3 regions of the Vibrio sp. RC586 genome follow, and region 1 is predicted to be linked to each of the others. Evidence: predicted binding sites of a transcription regulator. Region 1 holds the regulator's gene; each other region holds the start of a gene.
The links. Region 1 encodes PurR, which represses purine synthesis genes. Its sites were predicted from a motif close to TNANGNAAACGTTTNCNTNA; they were not measured.
Positions count from the first base shown of each region.

Region 1 (3,286 bases):
GCAGAAGAAAGCCTAACCACAGATGTGAAAAGTTTGATAGAAGCGCTGAATCGTTTGCAAGATAGAACCGATGCTCAGCTTGAACTTGCTGCGGATTTCTGTGATTTATTTTTGAAGTCCGATCGTGATTCAGCTCTACCTTACGCATCTGTCTACACGGATAAAGGGCTACTAAACGGTAAACCCGCACAAAAAATGCGCGAGCTTCTCGCCACGCAAGGCGTTAAGGTGGCTCAAAACCTCAATGAACCCGCCGACCATCTCGCAATTCAGCTCGATTTTTTGGCTCACCTTGCCATTAGTGCTAATCAAAATGAACAGGCTGCGGACTTGGATAACGCATCGAAAGCACAAGCTGAATTTATCGAACAACACTTACTCAACTGGTTACCCACCTTTGTTGAGCGTTGCACTCAATTTGATGACTTTGGACTTTACGCAGCCGTTGCTCGTTTAACATTGGCATTCGTGAGACAAGACAAAGATTACCTTCAAGAGCTGAATACGAATATCGAATAAGTGTCTTGTCACTCTCTTACTTAAGGTTGCCGTTCAACACCAAACTGACTCTTTGGCACAGTAAATAGAGTTTGCCTAGACGAATTGATCGCGAAATAACTTAAAGTTTGATGAATGAATTTCGTTGCGGTGAACAGATTTGCAGTCTAAAATCCACCCGCAAACGATAAAAAACGAATAAAAATATAAACCGCTAATTTTTGGCGGTTTTTGTATTTTTATTACTTTAGGCATTGTGATTGAAGCGCTTTACGTACGGCCTAGTACCGCTCATTGCTGCACAGAGTGTGAAGATTCGCTCAGTCTCGCCTTACTTCTGCTGATTTAATTAACCAATAATATTCGCTGGCATCAGCAGTCATCGACAGGAACACTCTATGGCTACGATTAAAGATGTGGCACGCCTTGCTGGCGTGTCAACGACTACCGTCTCTCACGTCATTAACAAAACTCGTTTTGTGGCTGAAACCACACAGGAGAAAGTGCAAGAAGCGGTTAAACAGCTCAACTATGCTCCTAGCGCTGTTGCACGGAGCTTGAAATGTAACACCACTCGCACCATCGGCATGTTAGTGACGCAATCCACTAACTTGTTCTTCTCTGAAGTGATTGATGGCGTAGAAAGCTACTGTTATCGCCAAGGTTACACTCTGATCTTGTGTAACACAGGCGGCATCTATGAAAAGCAACGTGATTACATTCGCATGTTGGCTGAAAAACGGGTTGATGGCATTTTGGTCATGTGTTCAGACTTGACCCAAGAGCTACAAGAGATGCTGGATGCACACAAAGACATTCCAAAAGTAATCATGGATTGGGGTCCAGAAACCTCACACGCTGATAAAATCATCGACAATTCAGAAGAAGGTGGTTACTTGGCTACCAAATACCTGACTGACCGTGGTCATACTGATATTGCATGCTTAAGCGGTCACTTTGTTAAAGCAGCATGCCAAGAGCGTATTCAAGGCTTCCGCCGTGCTATGGCTGAGGCAAAATTGCCGGTTAATGAAGATTGGATTTTAGAAGGCAACTTTGAGTGTGATACGGCGGTGCTAGCTGCCGATAAAATCCTTGCTATGGATAAGCGTCCAACTGCGGTGTTTTGTTTCAACGATACTATGGCACTTGGTTTGATGAGCCGTCTGCAACAAAAAGGCATCCGTGTACCTGAAGACATTTCCGTGATTGGCTACGACAACATTGAATTAGCGGAATATTTCTCACCACCGCTGACTACCGTACACCAACCGAAACGTCGTGTCGGGAAAAACGCCTTTGAAATTTTGTTAGAGCGCATCAAGGATAAAGAACACGAACGTCGAATTTTCGAAATGCATCCTGAAATTGTCGAGCGCGACACAGTGAAAGACTTGACAAAAAACTAACTTTCTTGACAATTCATGACGCCTATATTTGAAAGCTTGTCACATAAATTTGACAAAACCTATGTAGCATAGGTATTAATAACTTAGCTTATTCTCACATTTGAAATACCAAGTTGTGAGAATAAGCCAAGATTGGTTAATTTTTATCAGGAAAAATGTCACGCACAGGGCAAACCATTTGAAAAAGTGGGACGCAAAGCCTCCGGCCTAAACCAAAAGTTTATGGTAGGTAGCGGGGTTACCGATGGCAAAAAATGCATACACTATGTTGACTCATCATTGACATGGCCGATGCATGCATTTGCTAATTTTCTCGGACCTGATTTGGTGGCGTATGTAACAATACTCCGAGACTAACAGCATGAATAAACCAGTATTAAAAGATTCAATGCGGCTCTTTGAGCAGCTAGGACGTGTGAAATCTCGTTCAATGTTTGGTGGCTTTGGTATTTTCGTCGACGAAACTATGTTTGCGCTTGTGGTTAATGAAACGCTGCACATCCGTGCGGACGATGCCACAATCGAAAAATTCAAACTACAAGGTTATGAACCTTACGTTTATAAGAAACGTGGCTTTCCTGTCGTAACTAAGTACTACGCTTTACCTGAAGATTGTTGGAGCAATCCAACCTCCATCTTAACTGAAGCTCGCGCTGCACTTGAAGTCGCTAAGGCAGAGCGTGAAACGCAAGCTCAAGCAAAACCTGAGCGCTTAAAAGATCTGCCTAACTTACGCTTGGCAACCGAAAGGATGCTCAAAAAAGCAGGGATTGAGAATGTTGAATCACTACACTCTCATGGTGCTGTTGAAGCGTATAAAGCGATTCAGCGTACTCACTCAGCAGAAGTTAGCTTAGAGTTGCTATGGGCTCTAGAAGGTGCGATTGAAGGTAAGCATTGGTCAGTGATCCCACAAAATCGTCGTGATGAACTCTTGAGGCACCTCTAACCTACTGTTTTAGGTTCATAATCACGTCAAGATTTAGGTGTGAACACACCAAGACATACGTACATATAACGTGTCCATCTGGGCACGTTATTTTTTGAAAGAAATCCTGCTCTTCCCCTTTCTTTATTCTTAGAGTCTCAGCAATCACGCCTAATTTGGCGAGTTTGAACTCAGTGAGTATGTGTGTATTCATTCCTGAGGCTGTTAGGTATTGGCTACGCTGACTTGCTGCCAACCTGCAACTCCAAATAGTTTGGGTATACTTGACTTAAGTGTTTTGTCACTTGCCAAAACATCGAAATGATTACTAGGTATCTTTACATGAATAAAAAACTCATCATTGCCTTAATTTTGATCGCGATTACCGCCATCTTGGTGACGCAATTTAGCCAATATCTCACGTTGGATATGGCGAAAGCCAAACAAGCAG
Region 1 covers NZ_ADBD01000013.1:220,694-223,979, forward strand. The annotation lists gene torD (molecular chaperone TorD) at 1-519, shown strand, start outside; gene purR (HTH-type transcriptional repressor PurR) at 897-1,907, shown strand; cyclic di-GMP riboswitch class I at 2,066-2,153, shown strand; gene VOA_RS04500 (TfoX/Sxy family DNA transformation protein) at 2,269-2,856, shown strand; gene VOA_RS04495 (TVP38/TMEM64 family protein) at 3,178-3,286, shown strand, end outside.

Region 2 (3,286 bases), 480 kb from region 1:
GGGCGACCCGGATGTCAGGCTCCAAGCCAACCTCTCGACTAAGCGATATCCCCTTCCTACTTGAAGCTGCAGCTGTGTTGGCTACGTTCGTTCACCCCAATCACATAGTTTATGTTGTCTGGGAATAAAGAGTGGTACAAAAAGAAAGGGTTGAATGATTTCAACCCTTTTTCGATTTGAGATTAGTCGGCCGCGTAACCGTGCATGCCGAGCGCTTCATCATCAAGATAAGCTTTGCCTTCTTTCATTTCTAAACGCCCTTCAACGAACCATTTCACGACAAGCGGGTAGATGCGATGCTCTTGAACCTGCACGCGAGCAGTGAGCTCATCGACCGTATCTTCTTCGAAAATAGGTACTTTTGCTCGCAGAATCACTGGCCCACCATCCAACTGTTCAGTAACGAAATGTACGCTCGTGCCATGTTCTTCATCACCCGCGTGGATTGCACGTTGATAAGTATTTAGCCCTGGATACTTTGGCAGTAACGAAGGGTGGATATTGATCATTCGACCCAGATAATGGCGAACAAATTCACTACTTAGGATGCGCATGTAACCTGCGAGCACCACTAAGTCAGGAGCAAATTTATCCATCTGCTCCATCAGTGCAGCATCAAAGGCATCACGAGTTTCGTAAGCTTTGGGATCAATAAAACAGGCGGCTGCACCAGCCTGTTTTGCGCGTTCTAAACCGTAAGCTGTTGCTTTATTGGAAAACACAGCCGTCACTTTGCCATCTTGAATACTGGTTTCACAAGCATCAATGATCGCTTGCAGGTTGGTTCCGTTTCCCGAAATTAAAACAACAATACTCTTCATGCTTAGTTGATCTCTACCTGTGCTTCGTTGCTATTAGCTGCTGCGATTTCGCCGATCACCCATGCATTTTCGCCTTCCGCTTGGAGTAGCTCTACAGCTGCATCAGCTTGATCCTTTGGCAGAGCAATGATCAAACCAACACCACAGTTGAAAGTACGGTACATTTCGTGAGTGGTCACGTTACCTTTTTCTTGTAGCCATTGGAAAATGACTGGCCATTCCCAGCTCTTAGCATCGATCACTGCTTTAGTACCTTCTGGCAGTACGCGTGGAATGTTTTCCCAGAACCCACCGCCAGTAATGTGAGAGATTGCGTGAATATCGTGTTCAGCAATCAGCTTTAAACCTGACTTGATGTAAATCTTGGTCGGCGCGAGTAAGTGCTCACCAATGGTTTTGCCTGCTAAAAGCTCACTCTTATCGGCTTTAGAGACTTCTAAAATCTTACGTACCAGCGAGTAACCGTTGGAGTGTGGGCCGCTAGAGCCAACTGCAATTAGCGAGTCACCCACTTGTACTTTGCTGCCGTCGATGATCTCTTCTTTTTCAACAACGCCGACACAAAAGCCTGCAACGTCGTAGTCTTCACCTTCGTACATTCCTGGCATTTCAGCGGTTTCGCCACCAATCAGCGCACAACCTGCTTGCAAACAGCCATCGGCAATGCCGGAAATGACTTCGGCTGCGGTATCCACATCCAGCTTGCCAGTCGCGTAATAATCGAGGAAAAACAGCGGCTCAGCGCCTTGAACGATCAGATCATTAACGCACATAGCAACGAGATCGATGCCGATGGTGTCGTGTTTTTTCATATCCAGTGCGAGACGTAGTTTGGTACCTACGCCGTCTGTACCAGAGACTAAAACTGGGTGTTTGTATTTGGTTGGTAGCTCACACAGTGCGCCAAAACCACCTAGGCCACCCATAACTTCAGGGCGACGGGTGCGCTTCACTGCGCCTTTAATTCGTTCAACGAGTGCATTACCTGCATCAATATCGACACCTGCATCTTTATAGCTGAGAGATGGATTATTACCGCTCACGGGGAAGTTCCTCGGTCTAGTTGGATATGAAAACGGCGCTATTCTACAGGGCTTAAAACAAAAAGGAAAACGTTTGCGCAAGATTTTTATCCGGTTTTACAGTCGGAAAAGTCGACAAAATAAGTGTATAATCCGCAGGTTTAAATTAATGAAGCCGGAGTTGGACATGAAAATTGTTGAAGTTAAGCACCCTCTTGTAAAACACAAACTTGGCCTGATGCGTGAAGGCGATATCAGCACTAAGCGTTTTCGCGAGCTTGCGACAGAAGTTGGTAGCCTGCTGACTTATGAAGCGACTTCTGACTTTGAAACCGAAAAAGTCACGATCGAAGGCTGGAATGGTCCAGTACAAGTGGATCAGATCAAAGGTAAAAAAGTAACAGTAGTGCCAATCTTACGTGCGGGTCTTGGCATGATGGATGGTGTACTTGAACACATCCCAAGTGCGCGTATCAGCGTAGTGGGTATTTACCGTGACGAAGAAACACTTGAGCCAGTGCCTTACTTCAATAAGCTGGCTTCTAACATTGAAGAGCGTATTGCCCTAGTGGTTGATCCTATGCTGGCAACCGGTGGTTCTATGATCGCCACTATCGACCTGTTGAAAGAGAAAGGCTGTAACCAGATTAAAGTTCTGGTGCTGGTGGCGGCTCCTGAAGGCATTGCTGCTCTGGAAAAGGCACACCCTGATGTAGAGCTTTACACGGCGGCTATCGATGAGAAGCTGAACGACAAAGGCTACATCGTTCCTGGTCTTGGTGATGCTGGCGACAAGATTTTTGGTACTAAGTAATCCTAATAAGGCTTTGTGATAAGAAAGCGCAACCGAAACATAGGATTTGTATCAATAAAAAGGGAAGCTTATGGCTTCCCTTTTCTGTTCTATGTGGCATGACAAGGTTATTTCGACTTTCTTAGGCTCAAGGTGCCGCCAGTGCGTGGGGTTGGACGCGGGGTTGGTTTTGATGCTGTTGAAGAGTTTGATGAAGAACTCGTTGGACGGCGCTGAGCCTTTTTCGAGTTTGGGGCATGGCGAAACTCTTGCGCATTTTTACCGTGATAGGTTTTTGGGTTGCGGCGAGCTTTGGATTCTTTATTGGCTTCACGACTATCAAACAGCTTGGCATCGGTCGCACGCTTAATGCTGTCACCACTTTGTGCGACACGTGATGCTTCTTCCGTACCACTTGAATCCTCACACATGGCCAGAATTTCATTCACTTCTGCTTCGCTTAAATAACGCCATTTACCGTTTGGAATCCCATCTAACGTGATGTTCATGATCCGCACACGGCGCAATTTAAATACTTCATACCCCAAGGCTTCACACATGCGGCGAATCTGGCGGTTCAGCCCTTGAGTGAGCACAATGCGAAACGAATATTGTGTCTCTTGAGTCACTTTACAGGGCAGAGTGACAGT
Region 2 covers NZ_ADBD01000013.1:696,496-699,781, reverse strand. The annotation lists gene VOA_RS02330 (class II glutamine amidotransferase) at 1-42, shown strand, start outside; gene purN (phosphoribosylglycinamide formyltransferase) at 183-821, opposite strand; gene purM (phosphoribosylformylglycinamidine cyclo-ligase) at 824-1,864, opposite strand; gene upp (uracil phosphoribosyltransferase) at 2,031-2,657, shown strand; gene rluF (23S rRNA pseudouridine(2604) synthase RluF) at 2,765-3,286, opposite strand, start outside.
Region 2: the regulator PurR is predicted to act here: its motif matches at 1,926-1,945, upstream of purM (phosphoribosylformylglycinamidine cyclo-ligase).

Region 3 (3,286 bases), on a different contig from region 1:
CAAAGGCAAAGCGCGTGAAACGGAATTAGCACGTATCGCCGGTGGCGAAGTGAAAATGGTGGTCGGCACCCATGCGTTGTTCCAAGAGCAAGTCTCGTTTGACCACCTTGCGCTGGTCATTATTGATGAGCAGCATCGCTTCGGTGTACATCAGCGTTTAGAGCTGCGCGAGAAAGGCGCGAAACAAGGTGCGTATCCGCATCAGCTTATTATGACGGCGACGCCCATTCCACGCACTTTGGCGATGACGGCTTATGCCGATTTGGAAACCTCAGTGATTGATGAGTTGCCACCCGGGCGTACTCCGATTCAAACCGTAGCGATTCCGGATACCAAACGCGATGAGATTGTCGAGCGCATTCGCCACGCCTGCCTCAATGAAGGCAAGCAAGCGTATTGGGTGTGTACTTTGATTGATGAATCCGAAGTGCTGGAAGCGCAAGCGGCCGCAGAAACGGCCGAGGAACTGCAACGTAAACTGCCCGAAGTCAAAATCGGCTTAGTGCATGGCCGGATGAAACCGGCTGAGAAGCAAGCGGTAATGCAAGCGTTTAAAAATAACGAGCTACATCTGCTCGTCGCCACCACAGTGATTGAAGTTGGCGTGGATGTGCCCAATGCCAGCTTGATGATCATTGAAAACCCCGAGCGTTTGGGGCTGGCTCAACTACATCAGCTACGTGGGCGTGTTGGGCGTGGCACTGTCGCCAGTCATTGTGTGCTACTGTTTCATGCACCACTTTCCAAAACCGCACAAAAACGCTTAGGTGTTCTGCGTGAAAGCAATGACGGCTTCGTCATCGCGCAGCGCGACTTAGAAATTCGTGGCCCAGGTGAGCTATTAGGCACCAAACAGACCGGTTTGGCCGATTTCAAAATTGCCGATCTGGTACGCGACCAACAACTGGTTCCGCAAGTGCAACGCATCGCACGCCATATCCATGAGCGCTACCCACAGAATGCACAAGCCATCATCGACCGTTGGTTAGGCGAACGCGATATTTACGCCAAAGCTTAGCTTTTGATCCTCATCAAATCGATCGGAAACCTCGCGAGCAAACGTTTGCTTTCTTAAATAAAACCTCTATAATCGCCGCCATTTTCTGGTAGACGCAAACGTTTACCTCTCTACCTAGAGCAGAGTCTGATTAACAGCAATCACAGATGCGGCTTCTGCTCCACCTTAACCACCCATTCAGCGTGCACAAGGTGTTACTGACCATCAGGAAAATCGTTATGGCACAATCCACTTCGCGTAAGGCAGATCTAGTCTATCAACTCAATGATCGTCCACCTCTACCACAAACTGTCTTTGCCGCTTTGCAACATCTTTTGGCGATGTTTGTCGCGGTGATAACGCCATCACTGATCATTTGCCAATCCCTTGGTGTGCCTGCGGAGCAAACCAACACCATCATCAGCATGTCACTGTTTGCTTCGGGTTTGTCATCCTTTATTCAAATCCGCACCTTTGGCCCAATTGGCTCAGGTTTGCTTTCCATTCAAGGCACCAGCTTTAACTTCTTAGGCCCAATTATTGGTGCAGGACTCGCGCTCAAAGCCGGTGGGGCGAACATCGAAACCATGATGGCCGCGATTTTCGGGACGATTTTGGTCGCTTCATTCGCTGAAATTTTACTTTCTCGCGTCCTGCAATTTGCCCAACGCGTGATTACGCCGCTGGTCTCTGGGATTGTGGTGACCTTGATTGGCCTGACGCTAGTACAAGTTGGTTTGATTTCAATGGGTGGCGGCTACGCTGCGATGGCGGAAGGCACTTTTGGTAGCCTTGATAAACTCGCACTGGCTGGAACCGTATTAGCGATCATTGTGCTGCTGAACCGAGCGCATAACCCTTACGTACGTGTGGCTTCGATTGTGATTGCGATGCTGGTGGGTTATGTGATGGCGTACCTAATGGGCATGGTCAATACCGACAACTTGGCGGAAACCCAGCTCATCGCACTACCTATCCCGATGCAATACGGTTTGGGCTTTGACTGGTCGCTGTTTATTCCTCTAGTGCTGATTTTCCTCATCACCGCACTCGAAGCGATTGGTGATATTACTGCGACTTCCGAAGTCTCTGGTGAACCCGTGAAAGGCCCCGTATATATGAAGCGCATCAAAGGTGGCGTACTGGCGGATGGCATCAATTCCGCATTAGCCGCGGTGTTTAACAGCTTCCCGAACTCAACGTTCAGCCAAAACAACGGCGTGATCCTGCTGACCGGCGTTGCCAGCCGTTATGTGGGTTACTTTATTGCGGGTATGCTAGTGCTGCTTGGCTTATTCCCCGGCGTAGCAAGCTTTGTTCAATTGATCCCAGAACCTGTACTCGGTGGTGCGACCATCGTAATGTTTGGTACGATTGCTGCCGCAGGCGTACGCATCATCTCTCGTGTCGACTTAGATCGCCGCGCGATTCTGATCATGGCACTGTCTTTCTCGATGGGTTTGGGTATTGCACAAAAACCAGAAATTCTGCAGTTTATGCCTGAATTTATTAAGAATTTATTCTCTTCAGGTGTCGCGGCTGGCGGCATTACTGCAATTTTGCTTAACCTGCTGCTGCCCGAAGTGCGCCGAGATGAAAACGCCGCTTCGGTAACCGAAACGGCGCAAGAATCAAACTAACGGTTTATTCAGGGCTAACTTCAGTTAGCCCTTTTGCTGCTTAGTTGGGAAACTGATTTGAGCACGTAACCCACCTTGGCTGCGGTTGCTCACCGACACCGCACCATGATGCTGGCTGACAATCCGTTTCACAATCGCCAACCCCAAGCCCGTCCCTTCACTACCGCGCGCGGTATCCCCACGAGTAAAAGGCTCAAACACTTTATTGACTTGGCTTGGATCGATACCCGGCCCATTGTCTTCCACGCACAGCCACACTAGCTTCTTATCGGCCGTCATGCCGCTACTCACTTTGACCCAACCGTTGCCGTAGCGCAGCGCATTCACGACCAAGTTACTCAGTGAACGCTTAATCGCAATCGGGTTACCAAAGGCGGGCGTGAGATCCGCTTGCAGATCGGTTTCAATCTGCACTTCGTAGCCCCCTTCAGAGCTTGCCACATCGCTGGCAATATCATTCAGATCCACCGCCTCAAACGCTTCACGGTTCACCGGTTTCAAGTAATCCATAAACTGGCTGATGATCTGGTTACACTCTTCGGTATCGCTGATGATGCTCTCAGCAAGATAGCTGTCTTCTGGCGACATCATCTCGGTTGCCAAGCGAATTCGGGTCAAGGGAGTGCGGATATCATGACTGATCCCCGCC
Region 3 covers NZ_ADBD01000005.1:210,472-213,757, forward strand. The annotation lists partial or broken gene recG (ATP-dependent DNA helicase RecG) at 1-1,018, shown strand, start outside; gene VOA_RS14555 (uracil-xanthine permease family protein) at 1,237-2,637, shown strand; gene envZ (two-component system sensor histidine kinase EnvZ) at 2,662-3,286, opposite strand, start outside.
Region 3: the regulator PurR is predicted to act here: its motif matches at 1,109-1,128, upstream of VOA_RS14555 (uracil-xanthine permease family protein).